DNA from 3 places in the Actinoplanes sp. NPDC051470 genome. Region 3 is predicted to be linked to each of the others. Evidence: riboswitches for the same ligand, from Rfam matches in the RefSeq annotation. Region 3 holds a riboswitch; each other region holds the start of a gene.
The links. A riboswitch is a leader RNA that binds a small molecule or an ion and turns the genes downstream of it on or off. The one in region 3 is predicted to bind cyclic di-AMP.
Positions count from the first base shown of each region.

Region 1: it holds a riboswitch for cyclic di-AMP, as region 3 does, so the genes downstream of both, AB0M54_RS16510 (NlpC/P60 family protein) here and AB0M54_RS11270 (hypothetical protein) in region 3, are expected to answer to the same signal.
Region 2: it holds a riboswitch for cyclic di-AMP, as region 3 does, so the genes downstream of both, AB0M54_RS07910 (NlpC/P60 family protein) here and AB0M54_RS11270 (hypothetical protein) in region 3, are expected to answer to the same signal.

Region 1 is NZ_JBFBAA010000008.1:92,693-98,079, forward strand. It holds gene AB0M54_RS16485 (ANTAR domain-containing protein) at 1-283, opposite strand, end outside; gene AB0M54_RS16490 (hypothetical protein) at 332-532, opposite strand; gene AB0M54_RS16495 (DUF6158 family protein) at 771-1,007, opposite strand; gene AB0M54_RS16500 (hypothetical protein) at 1,066-1,470, shown strand; gene AB0M54_RS16505 (DUF3817 domain-containing protein) at 1,481-1,825, shown strand; cyclic di-AMP (ydaO/yuaA leader) riboswitch at 1,993-2,121, shown strand; gene AB0M54_RS16510 (NlpC/P60 family protein) at 2,180-3,094, shown strand; gene AB0M54_RS16515 (sigma-70 family RNA polymerase sigma factor) at 3,159-4,160, opposite strand; gene AB0M54_RS16520 (SDR family NAD(P)-dependent oxidoreductase) at 4,735-5,387, shown strand, end outside.
Region 2 is NZ_JBFBAA010000003.1:166,643-172,029, reverse strand. It holds gene AB0M54_RS07920 (glutamine amidotransferase) at 1-100, opposite strand, end outside; gene AB0M54_RS07915 (MurT ligase domain-containing protein) at 90-1,313, opposite strand; cyclic di-AMP (ydaO/yuaA leader) riboswitch at 1,688-1,889, shown strand; gene AB0M54_RS07910 (NlpC/P60 family protein) at 1,896-2,696, shown strand; gene mraZ (division/cell wall cluster transcriptional repressor MraZ) at 3,112-3,543, shown strand; gene rsmH (16S rRNA (cytosine(1402)-N(4))-methyltransferase RsmH) at 3,735-4,802, shown strand; gene AB0M54_RS07895 (hypothetical protein) at 4,799-5,387, shown strand, end outside.
Region 3 is NZ_JBFBAA010000005.1:37,302-42,688, forward strand. It holds gene AB0M54_RS11265 (ABC transporter ATP-binding protein) at 1-629, shown strand, start outside; gene AB0M54_RS11270 (hypothetical protein) at 660-1,703, opposite strand; cyclic di-AMP (ydaO/yuaA leader) riboswitch at 1,706-1,846, opposite strand; cyclic di-AMP (ydaO/yuaA leader) riboswitch at 2,110-2,249, shown strand; gene AB0M54_RS11275 (hypothetical protein) at 2,253-3,293, shown strand; gene AB0M54_RS11280 (glycoside hydrolase family 65 protein) at 3,348-5,387, opposite strand, start outside.

The sequences.
Region 1 (5,387 bases), on a different contig from region 3:
GGATGACGACGGCCGATCCGGGCCGGGCCACCTCGGCGGGGGCGGGATCGGCGGCGTCCCGCGGAGCGGGCAGGGACGGGCCGATGGCTGGGGCGTTGGGGTGGGCGGCGATGACGGGTTCCGTCTCGGTGTGGTGGACCGGGCCCGCGTTCGGGGCGCCGGCGCCCTGTCCCGGGTGGCGGGGACGGGCTGTGCGTCGGGTCTGATTGGGGGCGGAGGAAGCGGCCGCCGGCGGCGTGGACCGCTGACCGGCGCGCTCAGCGCTCCGTCGGGGTGCGGGCACGCGTCGGATCCTCCCACGTCCTGAGGTGGACACGAAAGTTTTGTGCCTCTACCGGGTGCCTTCAGCCCTTTCGGCTGGTGCGACCGTCTCTGCCGAGGTGCGGTTTTCCCGCGAAAGGTCCGAATTGTGCTCCCGATCGTCCGAATCCGCGAGAATGGCCGCGGCCTGGGCCTCCGGGTCGGCGCTGCCGGCGGCGCGCTCCTCGGGAAGCAGGTCGGCGGCGCGCTCTTCGGTACGAGGATCGTTCATGAAGATCGGGTACCCACAACCGGCCCAACATAATGCGCCGCCCCCGAGAACCTCGGAGGCGGCGCATAGGTGTCGGTGTGCATGTCGCCTCTCGGCGAGTGGCTCAACACGGCTCCAGCCGAACGGTATTCCGTGAAGGCAATGGGTGAGGCCCGGGGACACTGGACACACCGACATCTGTTCTCAACTGTCGGTCGCCCGCCCTGATTCCAGCAGGCATTGTGACCCAGGACACACGTCAGAAGTCCTGCGTGAGGCGATGCGGATCCACCTCACGGCCCGGGTGCCGGGCCAGGTACTCGGTCTCCAGTTCCGCCGTCCGCCGCAGGTGGTTGTCCAGGGCGGCGTCCGGCCCGTACCGCAGGGTGTCCAGCCGGGTCCGGTGCAGGCTGGCCAGTTCACGGATCAGGTCGTCGTCACCCAGTCCCGCCGGGTCGATGCCGATCTCGGAGATCTCCACAGGCTGGTCGCTCATACCGTTCAGCCTTGCCCGCGCGGGTCGCCCTGAAACCCGCGCGACTACCCTGACAGTCATGAAAGGGCTGCTGACCCCGGCGTGGATCCTCCGCCATGTGGTCGCGCTCGTTCTGATCGTGGCCTTCCTCCTGCTGGGCTGGTGGCAATACACCCGCGCCACCGGCGGAAACGCACTGAGCTGGGGGTACGCGTTCCAGTGGCCGGTCTTCGCCGGCTTCGTCGCGTTCCTGTGGTGGCGCGAGGTTCGGCTGGCCACGAAACCGGCGGCGGAGCCGGCGCCGGAACGGGAAAAGCTCCCAGATTCGGCTGTTACCGTCGGCCGCCCGGTCCGGGTCCCGTCCCGCCCGGCGCCCGACCCCGGCGCCGACGACCCGGAACTGGCGGCCTACAACGACTACCTCGCCTGGCTCAACGCCCATCCCGGCGCCCGCCCCGGCGACTACCCCGGACCCAGGAAGTAAGGAAAGCACCGTGCAGGGAGCTCTCACCCGTTACCGGATCATCGCCTACATCGTCGGCGTGGTCCTGATCGTGCTGGTCCTCGTGGGCATGCCGCTGAAGTACCTGGCCGACAACGACACGGTGGTCGCGGGCGTCGGCCCGGCGCACGGCTTCCTCTTCATCCTGTACGTGCTGGCCACCTTCGACCTCGGCCGCCGCGCCCAGTGGCCGCTCAGCCGCATGCTGCTGGTGATGCTGGCCGGCACCATCCCGTTCCTGTCCTTCTGGGCCGAGCGGAAAGTGACGCGCAATTGGATCAGCGTCAATCCCGAAAAGTCCGATTCCGCGTCCGGGGATCACGCGCTGAATTCCTAGAATTACGCCGCGCATTCATTGGCTTAAGGTTTTCTTGCCGAGCTTGCTTTTCGGAGATCCATCGATAAGTTAATGCGGTTGGTTCGGTCCGCAGCCACACCCTCCGGTGGCGCCGAGCCGGCGCTGCCGAGTCTGCACGGCGGCCTCGACGCGGTCACCCCCATCCGGCCGCGCCCGGGCCCATCGTGACGAACCGGGGAACCGAGTTCTCGGGGTGAATCCGCGCACCACCGCGGTAGGGCCTTCTTCCCGCCCGAACCCGTCAGCTAACCCGGTAGGCGGCACAGGCGGAAGAAAGGCCTCTCAGCGTTGTCACACGCCCGCACGAGGTTCCGGATCGCGGCCGTCGCCCTCATGGCGCTGGCGCTGACCGGGCCGGCCGTGACGGCCGCTCACGCGGAACCGTCCAAGACCGAGATCACCAAGAAGATCGCCAAGGCATCGGACGATCTCGAGGATGTCGTCGAGTCGTACAACGGCATGAAGATCGATCTCAACAAGACCAAGGCCGATCAGGTCGCGCTGACGAAGTCGCTGGGCCCGGCCAAGGAGGCCCTCAAGGTCGCCCAGGCCGAGATGGGCCAGATCGCCAACAAGGCTTACCAGCAGGGTGACATCGGCGCCATGAACGTGATGCTCGAGGGATCGGGCACCCTGATGGACCGGATCGGCATGCTCGACCAGCTGACCCGCGATCGCCAGCGCAAGATCGACAACTACACGGCGACCACGCAGAACTACGACACGCGTCAGGCCGCCCTGAAGACCGCGCAGAACAAGCAGAACGCGCAGCTGAACGAGTTGGCCAAGCGCAAGAAGAAGATCGAGAACGACATCAAGAAGCTGTACGCGATGCGGACGGCGGCGTACGGCACGCCGACCAAGTCGGGCAGCAAGTACAGCGGCCCGATCCCGCAGATCGCCGGCTCCGCGGGCAAGGCGGTGTCCTTCGCGTACAACGCCATCGGCGTGATGTACAAGTTCGGCGCCGACGGCCCGAACGGCTACGACTGCTCGGGGCTGACCTCGGCGGCCTGGCGTGCGGCGGGCAAGAGCCTGCCCCACAAGGCCTCCGCCCAGATCAGCGCCACCACCCCGATCAGCAAGGGTGACCTGAAGGCGGGCGACCTCATCTTCTTCCGCAACGGTGGCCATGTCGGCCTCTACGTCGGCGGCGGAATGATGATCGACGCTTACCGTACCGGCGAGCCGGTGACGAAGCGCTCGATGAACTCGATGACTCCGACCGGGTACGGCCGGGTCAAGTAACTCAGCACAGTGAAAGGGCCGGTTCCCCTCGCGGGGAACCGGCCCTCTTGTATGACCTGATCGGTCAGGCGGCCTGCAGGCCCTCGGCCCGGGCCAGCTCACGCAGCCGGCCGAGCGCCTGGATCTCGAGCTGACGGATCCGCTCGCGGGAGAGCGAGAACCGGGAGGCGACCTCGGTGAGCGAGTGCTCCCGGCCGTCCTCCAGGCCGTAGCGGGCCCGCATGATGCCGGCCGACCGGTCGTCGAGGTGGTTGAGCAGACCCTCGATGCGCGACCGCTCCAGGGCGGTCAGCACGATCTCTTCCGGCGACGGGGCGTCGCTGTCGGCCACCAGGTCGCCGAGGTTGGTGTCACCGTCGTCGCCGACCGGGGTGTCCAGGGACACCGTGTCCTGCGCCCAGCGGGTGAGCTCACCGACCCGCTCGACGGTCACGCCGAGCGCCTTGGCGATCTGGTCGGGCTCGGGGTCGGCGCCGAGCTCGCGGACGAGCTGGCGGGTGACGTTCCGCATCCGGTTGACGTCTTCGACCAGGTGCACGGGCAGGCGCACGGTGCGCTCCTGCTGAGCGATGGCCCGGCTGATGGCCTGACGGATCCACCACGTCGCGTACGTCGAGAACTTGTAGCCGCGCTCGTAGTCGAACTTCTCGACCGCGCGGACCAGGCCGGTGTTGCCCTCCTGGATCAGGTCGAGCATCGGCATGCCCGAGCGGACGTACCGCCGGGCGATCGACACGACCAGCCGCAGGTTGGCGCGGATGAACAGATCCTTGGCCCGCTGTCCCTCGGTGACCACGCGCTCCAGCTCTTCGCGGCTGGTGCCGCGGCGGGGCTGGCCCTCTTCCAGAAGGTGCTCGGCGTACAGGCCGGCCTCGATGGCCTTCGAGAGATCGACCTCCCGGGCGGCGTCGAGCAGCGGCGTCCTGGAGATCTCGTGCAGATAGACTCCAACGAGGTCGCGCTCCTCGGCGACCTCATCGGTCCGCATCACGGTGTTCTTCTCCACGTTGCCCACGGTCCCCTCATTGCCTTCGCTAACCCAGTTACGGGCGTTACCTGCGTCCATCTGGTTCCTCCCCGTAACGTCCGCAGTAAGGTGCGTTGCCGAACTGCCACCTGCACAACAGATGGCGCCCCGCAGTCATTCCGTTTGCCGTGCTGGCTGGTGAAACGGCCGGCGGCTGGTGAGTCGAAAGTGTCACGACAGTCTGAGCGCTGGCTGGGAGCCCGTTGCGTACTTACTGAAGAACGCCATCGGGGAGTCATTCGGAGCCGCACCCGGCGCTGGATGCGTGACAGCTCGCATACCCATTGCCCACGTCATCACACCATCGGCCCCTCGTCGGTCGCAGCGACGGGCATCACGACCTGCCCTGCGATGCTCGTCACTACCCTGTACGTCCTGGTTGCCAGCAGGGTTCATACGCAGGATCGGCCGGTTGCCACGTGGCTTGACGCAAACGCCGCCGCAAAGGCGTGACGGAACGGGACCACCGTCACAATGCGCCACGCTGCGCCGCAGTTCACTCGCCCGGAGGGGTGACTTCCGTACGGGTGACCATCCTTTCGGTAAACCACTGCCCCGTCGAGTCGATTCGATGGCATGACGTGACAGAGAACACAAGGAGAAGGGCTCTCTCATGGCACGGACGGCAGTGATCACCGGCGGCACCGGCGGGCTCGGGACGGCCGTGATTTCGACCTTCCTGGAAACCGGGTGGCGCGTGGTGGCCCCGGTGCGAGCCGGCTCACAGGAGCGATTGCCGGCCGGCGCCGAGGCGGTTGTGGCGGATCTCACGTCACAGGGTGACGTCGAGGCGGCGATCGCGGCCGCCGGACCGCACTTGTCGGCGGTGGTCAATCTGGTCGGCGGGTACGCCGGCGGCGGACGCGTCCACGAGACGGCGGTCGACGACTTCGAGGCGATGATCCGGACCAACGTGCGGCCGACCTTCCTGGTGACCCGGGCCGCGCTCCCGGTGCTCGTGGCCAACGGCGGCGGCTCGGTGGTCTGCGTCTCGTCCCGGGCCGCGGTGGCGCCGTTCCCGGGCGCGGCGGGCTACGTGACGGCGAAGGCGGCGGTGCTGGCCTTCGCCAACGCGGTGGCGGTCGAGTACAAGGGGCAGGGCGTCCGCTGCAACACCGTGCTGCCGAGCGTGATCGACACCCCGGCCAACCGGAACGGGATGCCCGGCGACCGGAGCAAGTGGGTCAACCCCGCCGAAATCGCCAAGGTCATCCTCTTCCTGGCCAGCGACGACTCCACCCCCATGAGCGGCGCCACAATCCCGGT
Region 2 (5,387 bases), on a different contig from region 3:
CCGCCCGGTGGGCCAGGATCAGCATGTTCCCGCGGTCGCCGTAGGTGGACAGCAGGTCGGGATAGATCCAGACGATCCGCAGAACACTTTCAGTTGACACGGTCCAGCTCCGCTCGGATGTCCTGGAAGGCGGTGTAGTTCGCGATCACTTCGAGCCGTCCGGGCGGAGATGCCTGGATCGCCTCGTCGAAGGTCTTTACGTGGCGGAAGGGCACACCGTTCACCGTGAGGCGGACCGCGAGGTCGTAGGCCCGGTCGCCGGTGATCAGCACGGGCCGGCCGTCACGGAGCGGTGCGAAGTCGACGTCGTAGAGCCAGGAGGTGTCCAGGCCGTCGGGGTCGCGGGCGTTGATGGAGAGCAGGGTCGGCGCCACATCGGCCATGTCGAAGGCCTCGAGCCAGCTCGCCGGGTTCTTGGCCAGCAGCAGCCGGATGTTGCGGCCGTCGCGGTCGACCTGGGCGTACCGGCCGGCCACCGAGGTGACCGAGGACAGCCGGGGCACGCCCTCGATCGCGCGGACGCCGAACTCGGCCGCGGTGGCCAGGGCGGCGGCGGCGTTGCCGAGGTTGACCCGGCCCGGCAGCTGGAGCTTGACCAGGTGCCAGTCGCCGTTCGGGTCGGTGACGCCCTCGTCCTCGACCACCCACTGGGCCCGCGGCCGGCGCAGCGGGCAGCCGACGCACCACCACTCGCCCTCGCGGCGCTCGATCGACGAGCCGCACTCGGGGCAGACCCAGGAGTCGTCGTGCCACCGCTGGCCGGCGCTGAACCACGTGACGTTGGGGCTGCCGACGGCCGACCAGACCACCATCGGGTCGTCGGCGTTGGCGATCACCCGGATGTCGGGGTGGTCGGCCAGCGCGGTCCGCCACAGCTGCGCCATCATCGCCACCTCCTTCGCCCGGTCGAGCTGGTCGCGGCTGAGGTTGAGCAGCGCGACCGCGCGCGGGGTGGTCTCGTCGATCACCCGGGCCAGGTAGTGCTCGTCGACCTCGAGCACCGCGAACGGCGTGGCACCGGCCTTGGCCAGGGCCGAGGTGTGCCCGCTGGGCATGTTGGCGCCGAACGAGTTGGTCGCCACCGGGCCGAGCACGCCCAGCGCGGCGGCGGTGAGCCGGGTGGTGGTGGTCTTGCCGTTGGTGCCGGAGACAAGCGCGATCGCCCGGCCGGTGGCCAGGTTCTTCAGCAGGTCAGGGTCGATCTTGAGACCGATCCAGCCGCCGATGACCGAGCCGTCGCCGCGTCCCGCGGCCCTGGAGATCGCAGCGGCGGTGCGCGAGACGGAGCTCGCCACCTTCGCGCGCATGGGCATCTTCCCGTCCGTCACGGTGGCGACAGTACCCGAACCGGACAGAGCGTCGATCCGGCCGCCCGGTGGCTGCCGGCGGGACGGTCATACCGGAAATCGCGGTCCTCAAGATCATTCGAAAGTTTGTTAATTGTGTGGCGAGACTCACCCGTTACCTTCGACGTTCGGTGATCACCGCACTGCGTACCGCAGTGGCATTTGTCTTGAGCGATGTCCAAACCGGACATCGGCGCACATGCCAATTACTCTCCGTGGCCAGTCACGATCTGCAACCGTACGGAAATTCGGTTATCAAGGTCTGGCTGCCGGCGACCGCCCGCAGTTCGTGGACACGCGGGTCAACGCCGAGCTCTGCCCCGGCCCGATTCCACGACCCGAGTTCGAGAACATCCACACAAGGCGACGAGGGGCAGAGACGGGGGACCCAATCGGGTCCTCGCGAAGGCACCGTCACTACCGGCGGTGACCTGAGGGCTCAGGCCGTACGACACGGTCTTGGGGTGAAGCCGCCACGGCGGCCGGGCACACCTTCCCGCCCGAACCCGACAGCTAACCTCGCAGGCGTGCCGGAGGGATCTCTCTACCGTGCAACAAAGCACCTCGAGCCGGCGCCGCACCCTCGGCACCGGCAGCATCGCCCTGTCCCTGGGTATCTGCCTCGGCGCCGGCCAGATCGTGGCCACGCAGCCGGCGGTCGCGGCCACCCCGGTCGTCACCGCCGCCGCGATGCGGCCGCTGGCCAAGGTCACCCAGAAGGCCAGCGCGAAATCGGTGAAGTACGGCGCCTCGATCCGGATCACGACGTTCGTGGCCAACCCGAGCACCGGCAAGAAGGTCACGAGCGGCATGGTGCGCCTGCAGGCGCTCCGCAGCGGCAAGTGGCAGACGTGGCAGACCCGGACCATCCTGAAGTCGGGCGCCTACACCTTCTCGTTCAAGCCCCTGGTCTCCGGCACCTACCGCACCGTCTTCCTCGGCGGCGGCGGAGTGCGCGCGGCGGTCAGCCGGAACAACTCGTCGGTGTCGGTGACGAACAAGGGCGCCATGGTCCTGGCGGAGGCCGCGAGGCACAAGGGAGCGCTGTACAAGTACGGCGCGGCGGGTCCCAAGCGCTTCGACTGCTCCGGCTTCACGCTGTACGTCTACAAGAAGACCACCGGTCGCAAGCTGCCCCACAAGGCCAACTCGCAGCAGAAGTACGGCAGGTCGGTCAGCAAGGGCAGCCGGCAGCCCGGCGATCTGATCATCTTCCGCTCCGGCTCCTACGGCTACCACGCCGCGGTGTACGCGGGCGCCAACAAGATCTGGGACTCGCCGCACTCCGGCGCCCGGGTCTCGAAGCGCAAGATGATCAGCGGCAACTACGTGGTCCGCCGCCTGGTCTGAGTTCAGGACCGCAGTAAGTAAGGCGTAACCACTTTCGCACCGGCGGGGTGCGACCCGGGGTTCCTGGGTCGCACCCCGCCGGCGTCTGTGCTTGCTCCACCACCCTCCCCGCATCTCCTCCACTCCGCTCCACATCCACGCCCGGCGCCGCTGATACCGCGGATCCGGGCAGTTTTTCGTGCCCACCTGGGCGGCATGTCGGAAAGCGGACGCCATGATCAGGCCTTCGCCCTCCACTGGCACTCCACCGCGTCTACCTGCGCTTTCGTCTGCGAATCCGGTTCATGGACGGCACGATTCCGGTTGCGGGTGGAGGGAAGTGGAGTAGAGTGGAGCGCAGTGGCAGGGGGGACCTGCCGGCCCGATTCGACACGGCGGACCGCGAACCGCCGGCAGGGCGTAGGGGGGTTGGCCGATGTTTCTCGGCACGCATACCCCACGCCTGGACGAGAAGGGCCGGTTGATCCTTCCGGCGAAGTTCCGGGACGAGCTGGCGGGAGGTGTCGTGATCACCAAGGGGCAGGAGCGTTGCCTGTACGTGTTCCCGATGCCGGAGTTCCAGCGCATCGCGGGGCAGCTGCGCGAGCAGCCGGTCACCCACAAGGCCGCCCGGGCCTACAGCCGGGTGTTCTTCGCCAGCGCACATGACGAGGTCCCCGACAAGCAGGGCCGGGTCACCATCCCGGCACACCTGCGGGAGTACGCGGGCCTCGACCGTGAGCTGGTCGTGATCGGGGCGAGCACGCGGGTGGAGATCTGGGACAAGCAGTCCTGGGAGGACTACCTCTCGTCGAGCGAGGACGACTTCGCCGACATCGAGGAGGGGGTGCTGCCCGGCGGACTGTGACGGCGTGACACGGACGAGATGGACAAGACGTCGCTGCCGCCCGTACTGCGAGATCTCCAGCCGCTTGAGTTCCTGGCGCCTCTTCCCCGGCGCCAGGCGCGACGCCCGCCGGCAGCGGGCACGAGCGGATGGGGATCTGGCGGTACGGATTCGACGTCCGGTCGGACCGGGTGACGCACGAAGCCTGGCGACTGGGGGTCGACGTGGGGGAGCAACGTGGCACGCATGTGCCGGTGCTGCTCGAGCGCTGTCTCGAGCTGCTCGCTCCCGCGCTGGGTCTGCCGGACGCCGTGCACGTCGACTTCACTCTGGGTCTCGGCGGTCACGCCGAGGCGGTGCTCGAGCGTTTCCCGGACGTGGTCCTCATCGGGCTCGACCGGGATCCGGAAGCGCTGGCGCACAGCGGGCGACGGCTGGCCCGCTTCGCGGACCGTACGCACCTGGTGCACGCGGTCTACGACGAGTTGCCGTCGGTGCTGGCGGGGCTGGGCCACGAGGCGTTCCACAGTGGCCTGTTCGACCTGGGTGTGTCATCGCTGCAACTGGACGAGCCCGACCGGGGGTTCGCCTACGCGCAGGACGCACCGCTGGACATGCGCATGGACCAGTCGCGGGGGATCACGGCCGAAGAGGTCGTGAACGGCTACCAGCCGGGCGACCTGGTCCGGGTGCTACGGACCTACGGCGAGGAGAAGTTCGCCTCGCGGATCGTCTCGGCGATCGTCAAGGAGCGGGATCAGGGGCGGATCACGTCCACGAGCCGGCTCGCCGACCTGGTCAAAGCGGCCATCCCGGCCGCCGCGCGACGAACGGGTGGAAATCCCGCCAAAAGAACGTTTCAAGCGCTACGTATTGAGGTAAATGGCGAACTCGCCGCGGTCGAGTCCGCGGTGCCATCGGCTTTGGACGCATTGGCGCCGAAAGGGCGCCTTGTGGTGATGAGCTACCAATCGTTGGAAGACCGGATCGTCAAGCGCGCCATCGCCGCGAGGGCGCGCAGCACCGGACCGCTCGACCTGCCGGTCGAGTTGCCCGGAACCGGTCCGACAGTGCGTCTCCTGACGAAGGGGTCGGAGCCGCCGAGCGATGCGGAAGTGGCAGCGAACCCGCGAGCGGCCTCGGTGAGGTTGCGAGCGGTGGAGCGCGTCGAACAGAACCAGGCACCGGGTGCCGGCCGCGAGCGGCCCCGGCTGTCCGCACCACACGGGGGAAGAGGGCGGCGACGCCCGGGGGAACGCACGGAGGGGGAGGGGTCATGAGCGAGCGTACGTACGCGCCGCGGTCGGGGGGCCGGACCGCGGAACAGAACGCAACGACCGGTGCGCGCCGGCATCCGGCCAAGGTGACCCGGACGACTCAGGAAGCCCGCACCGAGGGCACGGCCGCGCTGCGGCTGGACCCGGCGCCGGCCGAGCGGTCGCGCGTCAAGGGCCGGCCGGACAGCCCGGCGCCGCGGCTGCGGGTCGCGCCGCCGGCCGCGATCCGGGCGCCCCGCACGCCGTTCATCGCGCTGGTCATCGTGCTGGTGGTGGCCGGGGTGCTGGGCATCCTGCTGGTCAACACCAAGACGATGGAGAACTCGTTCGAGCTGAGCCGGCTCGAGGACGAGCAGCGCAACCTGGACAAGCGGCAGCAGCAGCTGGAGAACCAGCTCGCCGACTACGAGAGCGCGGGCAACCTGGACGCGGCGGCCAAGCGGGCCGGTCTGGTCAAGGGCGAGCCGGCCTACATCCGGCTGCCGGACGGCCAGATCATCGGGGTGGCCGTGCCGGGCCAGGGCAAGAAGTCGGTGACCGCGCAGGACCAGGCGGACGCCGCGGCCGGCCACGCACCGGCCGGCTCGG
Region 3 (5,387 bases):
GCGAGGTGCACGCGATCAAGGGCATCAGCTTCGTGGCCTACAAGGGCGAGGCGATCGGGCTGGTCGGCAGCAACGGCTCCGGCAAGTCGACGCTGCTGCGGGCGATCGCCGGGCTGATGCCGGCCGAGCGCGGCGCGGTCTACGCCGCCGGGCAGCCCTCGCTGCTGGGCGTGAACGCCGTGCTGATGAACGACCTGTCCGGCGAGCGCAACGTGATGCTCGGCTGCCTGGCCATGGGCATGTCCCCGGCCGACGCGAAGGCCAAGGTGAAGGAGATCGTCGACTTCTCCGGCATCAACGAGCGCGGCGAGTTCAGCACCATGCCGATGCGGACCTACTCCTCCGGCATGGCGGCCCGGCTGCGGTTCTCGATCTCGGCGGCCAAGAAGCACGACGTGCTGCTGATCGACGAGGCGCTGGCCACCGGTGACGCGCGGTTCCGCCGGCGCAGTGAGCAGCGCATCCGCGACCTGCGCGCGGACGCCGGCACGGTGTTCCTGGTCTCGCACAGCGACTCGACCATCCGCGACACCTGTGAGCGGAGCATCTGGCTGGAGTCGGGTGTGATCCGGGCCGACGGCCCGACCGAGGACGTGCTGAAGGAGTACGCGACCTTCATGAGCAAGTAGGTCGCGTACTCCCCTGGTGTCCCGTCCGGCTTACTTCACCGACAGATGCACGTGGTTGGTGTGGTCGGTGGACGGGTCGCCGCCCGCACCGGAGTACGACTTCCACCCGCTGCTGGGCAGCCAGATCCGCCGGAACCAGATGACGTAGAGCACACCCAGCGTCTTCGCGTTGCTGATGAAGTAGTTCGCCAGGTTGTTGCCGTACGTCTTGCTACTGCCGGTGGCGTCGCCGCCGAAGCCACCCTTGTCGGCGGCGAAGTCGCAGGCGCGGCCCAGCGGATGCTCGCCGCTGTTCTGCTCGCGGAAGCAGTGCACGTAGTGGTTGAACCCGTCAGCCTGCGCCTCCTTCATGGCGTGCAGCAGGCGCGGCGTGATGCAGCCGCCACTGGTCGGGTCGTTGACCGTGCAGCCGCCGTTCAGGTTGCCGCCCGGGCTGGCCTTGGCGCTGCTGCCGCCGCCACCCGGTGACCCGGCGTCCTGACCCTGACCGGCCGCCTTCAGCACGCCCTCGGCCTGCGCCTTGCGCTTGGCCATCACGGTGAGCTGCTTCTGCTGGTCGGCAATCTCGGCGTCGACCGCGGCCTTGGCCCGGAGCTGCTCGTCCCGGGCGTCCTTGAGGTTCCGCAGCGCGGCGTCCTGCTTGACCGCGACGGTCTCCAGGATCTGCACGCGGTCGAGCATCCCGGTCGAGTCGCCGGCCGACGCGTTGATCAGCGCGCCCATCGTCCCGAGCCGCCCGGTGCGGTAGCTCTGCCGGGCGATCTCGTCGAGCTCGGCCTGCCGCGGACCGAGTTCTTTGTCCAGTTCCTTGATCCGGGTGACCAGCTTGGCCTGCCGGACCTTGGAGGTGTCCAGCGCCTCCTTGGCGTCCACGTAGCCCTTGGACGCGGCCTCGACCTGCTGGATCAGCGACTTGGAGCCGCCTTCGCCGTCGTCGCCGTTGTCGCCCGGTGCGGCCAGGGGCCGGGGCGCGGCCAGGGCCGGGCCCGCCACGGTGGTGGCCGCGAGCCCGCCGAACGCGACTGCGATGGCGAGGGCGCACGCCAGTCGCTTCCGGACAGAGTTCTGCCTCATGCCGTTCCTTCCGTCGGCCGCCGACCGGGTTAGCTGACGGGTTCGGGAGGGAAGCGCTCCCTACCGCAACGAGTGCGGATACACCCCACTACCTGGGATTTGGGTCCCCGGCTCGCCGTGTGGCGATTGAGCGGCGATCACCGTTTGATAACGCTGACCGACAGGAACGATACCTACGAATCCGATATTCGCCACCTTCGCACTGAGAGCCACTAGGCATGTGCTATCAGTTATTTCGACTACGGTGAGAATGCGACGACTCACATTGATGTGAGGTCACCAGGTAATGTCACCTAAAGTCGTTGCTCAATAACGCCTTTTGACCGGTTCAGCGGGCTGAAGACGGGCGTTTCGTCAGGTAAGCTGGCCGCCGGTCACTGCCAGGAGGCACTACCCCCAAAGTGCCGGCAGGCCACCACCTAATCGCCCGAAAGGCGAGCCGGGGAACCATGTTCCTCCGGGGTGAATCCGCGGAACCTCGCGGTAGGGAGCGCTTCCCTCCCGAACCCGTCAGCTAACTCGGCCGGTGGTTACACGGAAGGATTGTGCATGACGGCAAGCCCACGCCGGTGGCTGGTCCTCGCCCTGGCACCGCTCGTCGCTGTAACCGTTTCGGTGTTCGCACCCGCGTCACCGGCGAGCGCCGAGCCGGGTGACGGCAAGAACTCCACGAAGAGCGGTTCCGCCGAGGCGCCCGAGGAGGGCAAGCAGGACGCGCTCCTGGAGGATGTGCTCGACTCCACCGGTCGTCGTTACCTGGCCGCCAAGACCGCGGTGCAGAAGTCGACGAAGACCCAGCTCAACCTCTCGGTGCAGGTGAAGCAGGCGGAGGCCAAGCGCGATCTCCTGCTACCCCAGGTCGGCCGGATCGCCGGGCAGCAGTACCGCAACGGCGGCCTGTCCACGGCCAGCTTCCTGCTCGACAGCCCCGGCGCCGGCGGCTTCCTCGACCGGGCGATCTCGCTCGAGGAGCTCAGCGCGCTGAACGACAACAAGCTGCACGAGCTGAACGAGGCGATCGACGAGGTCGCCCGCAACAAGGCCCGCCTCGACCAGGAGGTCAAGGAGCAGAAGGCCAACATGGTGCTGATGCAGAAGCAGAAGGACGCGGCGGACAAGGCGCTGGCCCTGGTCGGCGGCTCGCTGACCGACGGCTTCGTCGACGCGACGTCCAAGGTCGCCGAGCCTGCGCCGCGAGACAAGAACGGCGACTTCGGCCCGCAGAGCTGCAACGTCAAGGACCCGACCACCAGCGGCTGCATCACCGCCCGCACCCTGCACATGTACCAGCAGGTCAAGAAGGCCGGGTTCGACCGGTTCGTCGGCTGCCACCGCAACGGCGGCCCGTTCGAACACCCCAAGGGCCGGGCCTGCGACTGGTCGCTGCAGAAGTCGGGCTTCGCGAAATACCACAACGCCGACACCAAGAAGTACGGCAACGACCTGATGGCGTTCCTGGTCCGTAACGCCGACCGGCTCGGCATCCTCTATGTGATCTGGAACAAACAGATCTGGTTCCCGACCCGCGGCTGGGGCAACTACCACGGCGTCAGCACGCACGAGGACCACGTGCACGTGTCGATGCTCTAGGTGTGACGAAGAAAAAACCCCTGCCCTCCGAAACCGGAGAGCAGGGGTTTTTCGTCAGTGGCCGCTGGTCGCGCGCCGGACCGGGGCACGGCCGGCGGGCTGCTGCGGCGGCGGGCCGGTCGGTGTCCCGGGCGGGATCGGCACGGTCATCGACTTGCCCTGCACCACCTCGATCTCCTTGCCGTGGTGCACGAGCTGGAGGCGGGACGAGCCCTGCCCGTTGCGCAGCGAGTAGGTCACCTCGTCGGCGGTCACGTTGACCCGCAGCCGCAGCCCCCGCCAGAGCAGCGAGAACTCCAGCTTGGTGATCCGGCTGGGCAGCCGCGGCGCGAAGGACAGCTGACCGTTGAAGTCACGCATGCCGCCCAGGCCGGCCACGAGCGCGATCCAGGACCCGGCCAGCGACGCCACGTGCACGCCGTCCCGCGCGTTCTGGTGCAGGTCGTGCAGGTCCATCAGGGCGGCCTCGCCCAGATAGTCGTGGGCCAGCTCGAGGAAGCCCACCTCGGCCGCCATCACCGCCTGGATGCAGGCGGACAGCGACGAGTCCCGGACCGTACGCGCGTCGTAGTAGGCGAAGTTGCGCGCCTTCTCCTCCGGCGTGAACGCGTCGCCGCGCACGTACATCGCCATCACCAGGTCGGCCTGCTTGACCACCTGCTTGCGGTACAGGTCGAAGTACGGGTAGTTCAGCAGCAGCGGGTACGCCTCGGGCGCGGTGTTCTCGAAGTCCCACTCCTGGAGCCGGGTGAAGCCCTGCGACTGCTGATGCACGCCCAGCTCACGGTCGTACGGGATGTGCACGGCGGCCGCCGCGTCCCGCCAGGACGCCGTCTCCTCGTCGTCGACCCCGAGCCGGCGGGCCACCTCGGGATGGCGCTTGGCCACCTCGGCGGCCGAGAACATGTTCTGCTGCGCCATCAGGTTGGTGTAGATGTTGTCGTCCACCACGGCGGTGTACTCGTCCGGGCCGGTCACGCCGTCGATGTGGAAGCGGCCGTGCCGGTCGTGGTGGCCCAGCGAGCGCCACAGCCGAGCGGTCTCGACCAGCAGCTCCAGGCCGACCTCGCGCTCGAAGTCGTCGTCGCCGGTGGCCTGCACGTAGCGGCGCACCGCGTCGGCGATGTCGGCCCCGATGTGGAAGCCCGCGGTGCCGGCCGGCCAGTACGCCGAGCACTCCTGACCGCGGATCGTCCGCCACGGGAACGCCGCGCCCTGCAGGCCCAGCGTCTGTGCCCGCTCCCGGGCCAGGTCCAGCGTGGAGTGTCGCCAGCGCAGCACGTCGGCCGCGGCGGACGGCTGGGTGTAGGTCAGCGCCGGGAGCACGAAGGTCTCGGCGTCCCAGAACGTGTGGCCGTCGTAGCCCGGTCCGGTGAGCCCCTTGGAGCCGATCGGCCGCTGCTCGGCCCGGGCGCCCGCCTGGAGCGTGTGGAACAGCCCGAAGCGGACCGCCTGCTGCACCTCGGGGTCGCCCTCGACCTGCACGTCGGAGTGGTCCCAGAACGCGTCCAGGTATTCCCGCTGTGCGTCGACCAGCCCCTCCCAGCCGTCCAGCCGGGCACTGGCCAGCGCGCCGCCGACCTGGTCGCGGACGGCGGGCAGCGAGCGGTGGCTGGACCAGCCGTAGGCGGCCAGCTTGACCACCCGCAGCTTCTGACCCGGCTCGAGCTTGCAGGCGACCGTGGTCCGCAGCCAGTCCGGGTGGCCCTCGGTGGTGATGGCGTGCTTGCCCGGCGTCTCGACCAGGTGCTCCATCGCCGCGGCCATCCGCAGGTCGCTGGCCTTGGTGCGGTGCACCAGCAGGCCGCCGGTCTTCTGCTCGAGCATCTCCTCGGCCTGCAGCGGGTGGTCGAGCACGGCCGCCACCCGCGGGTCCTTGCTGGTCGGCGGCAGCTGCTCGTTGGCCACCAGCTCGGACTGCAGGATCAGCCGCGCGCTCTGGTCGAGCGGCTCCACCTCGTACAGGATGGCCACGACGGCACGCTGGGTGAACGACACCAGGCGGACGGTGCGGATGCGGATCGCCTGGCCGGAGGGCGAGACCCACTCGGCCGTCCGCTCCAGGGTGCCGGCCCGCAGATCCAGAACACGTTC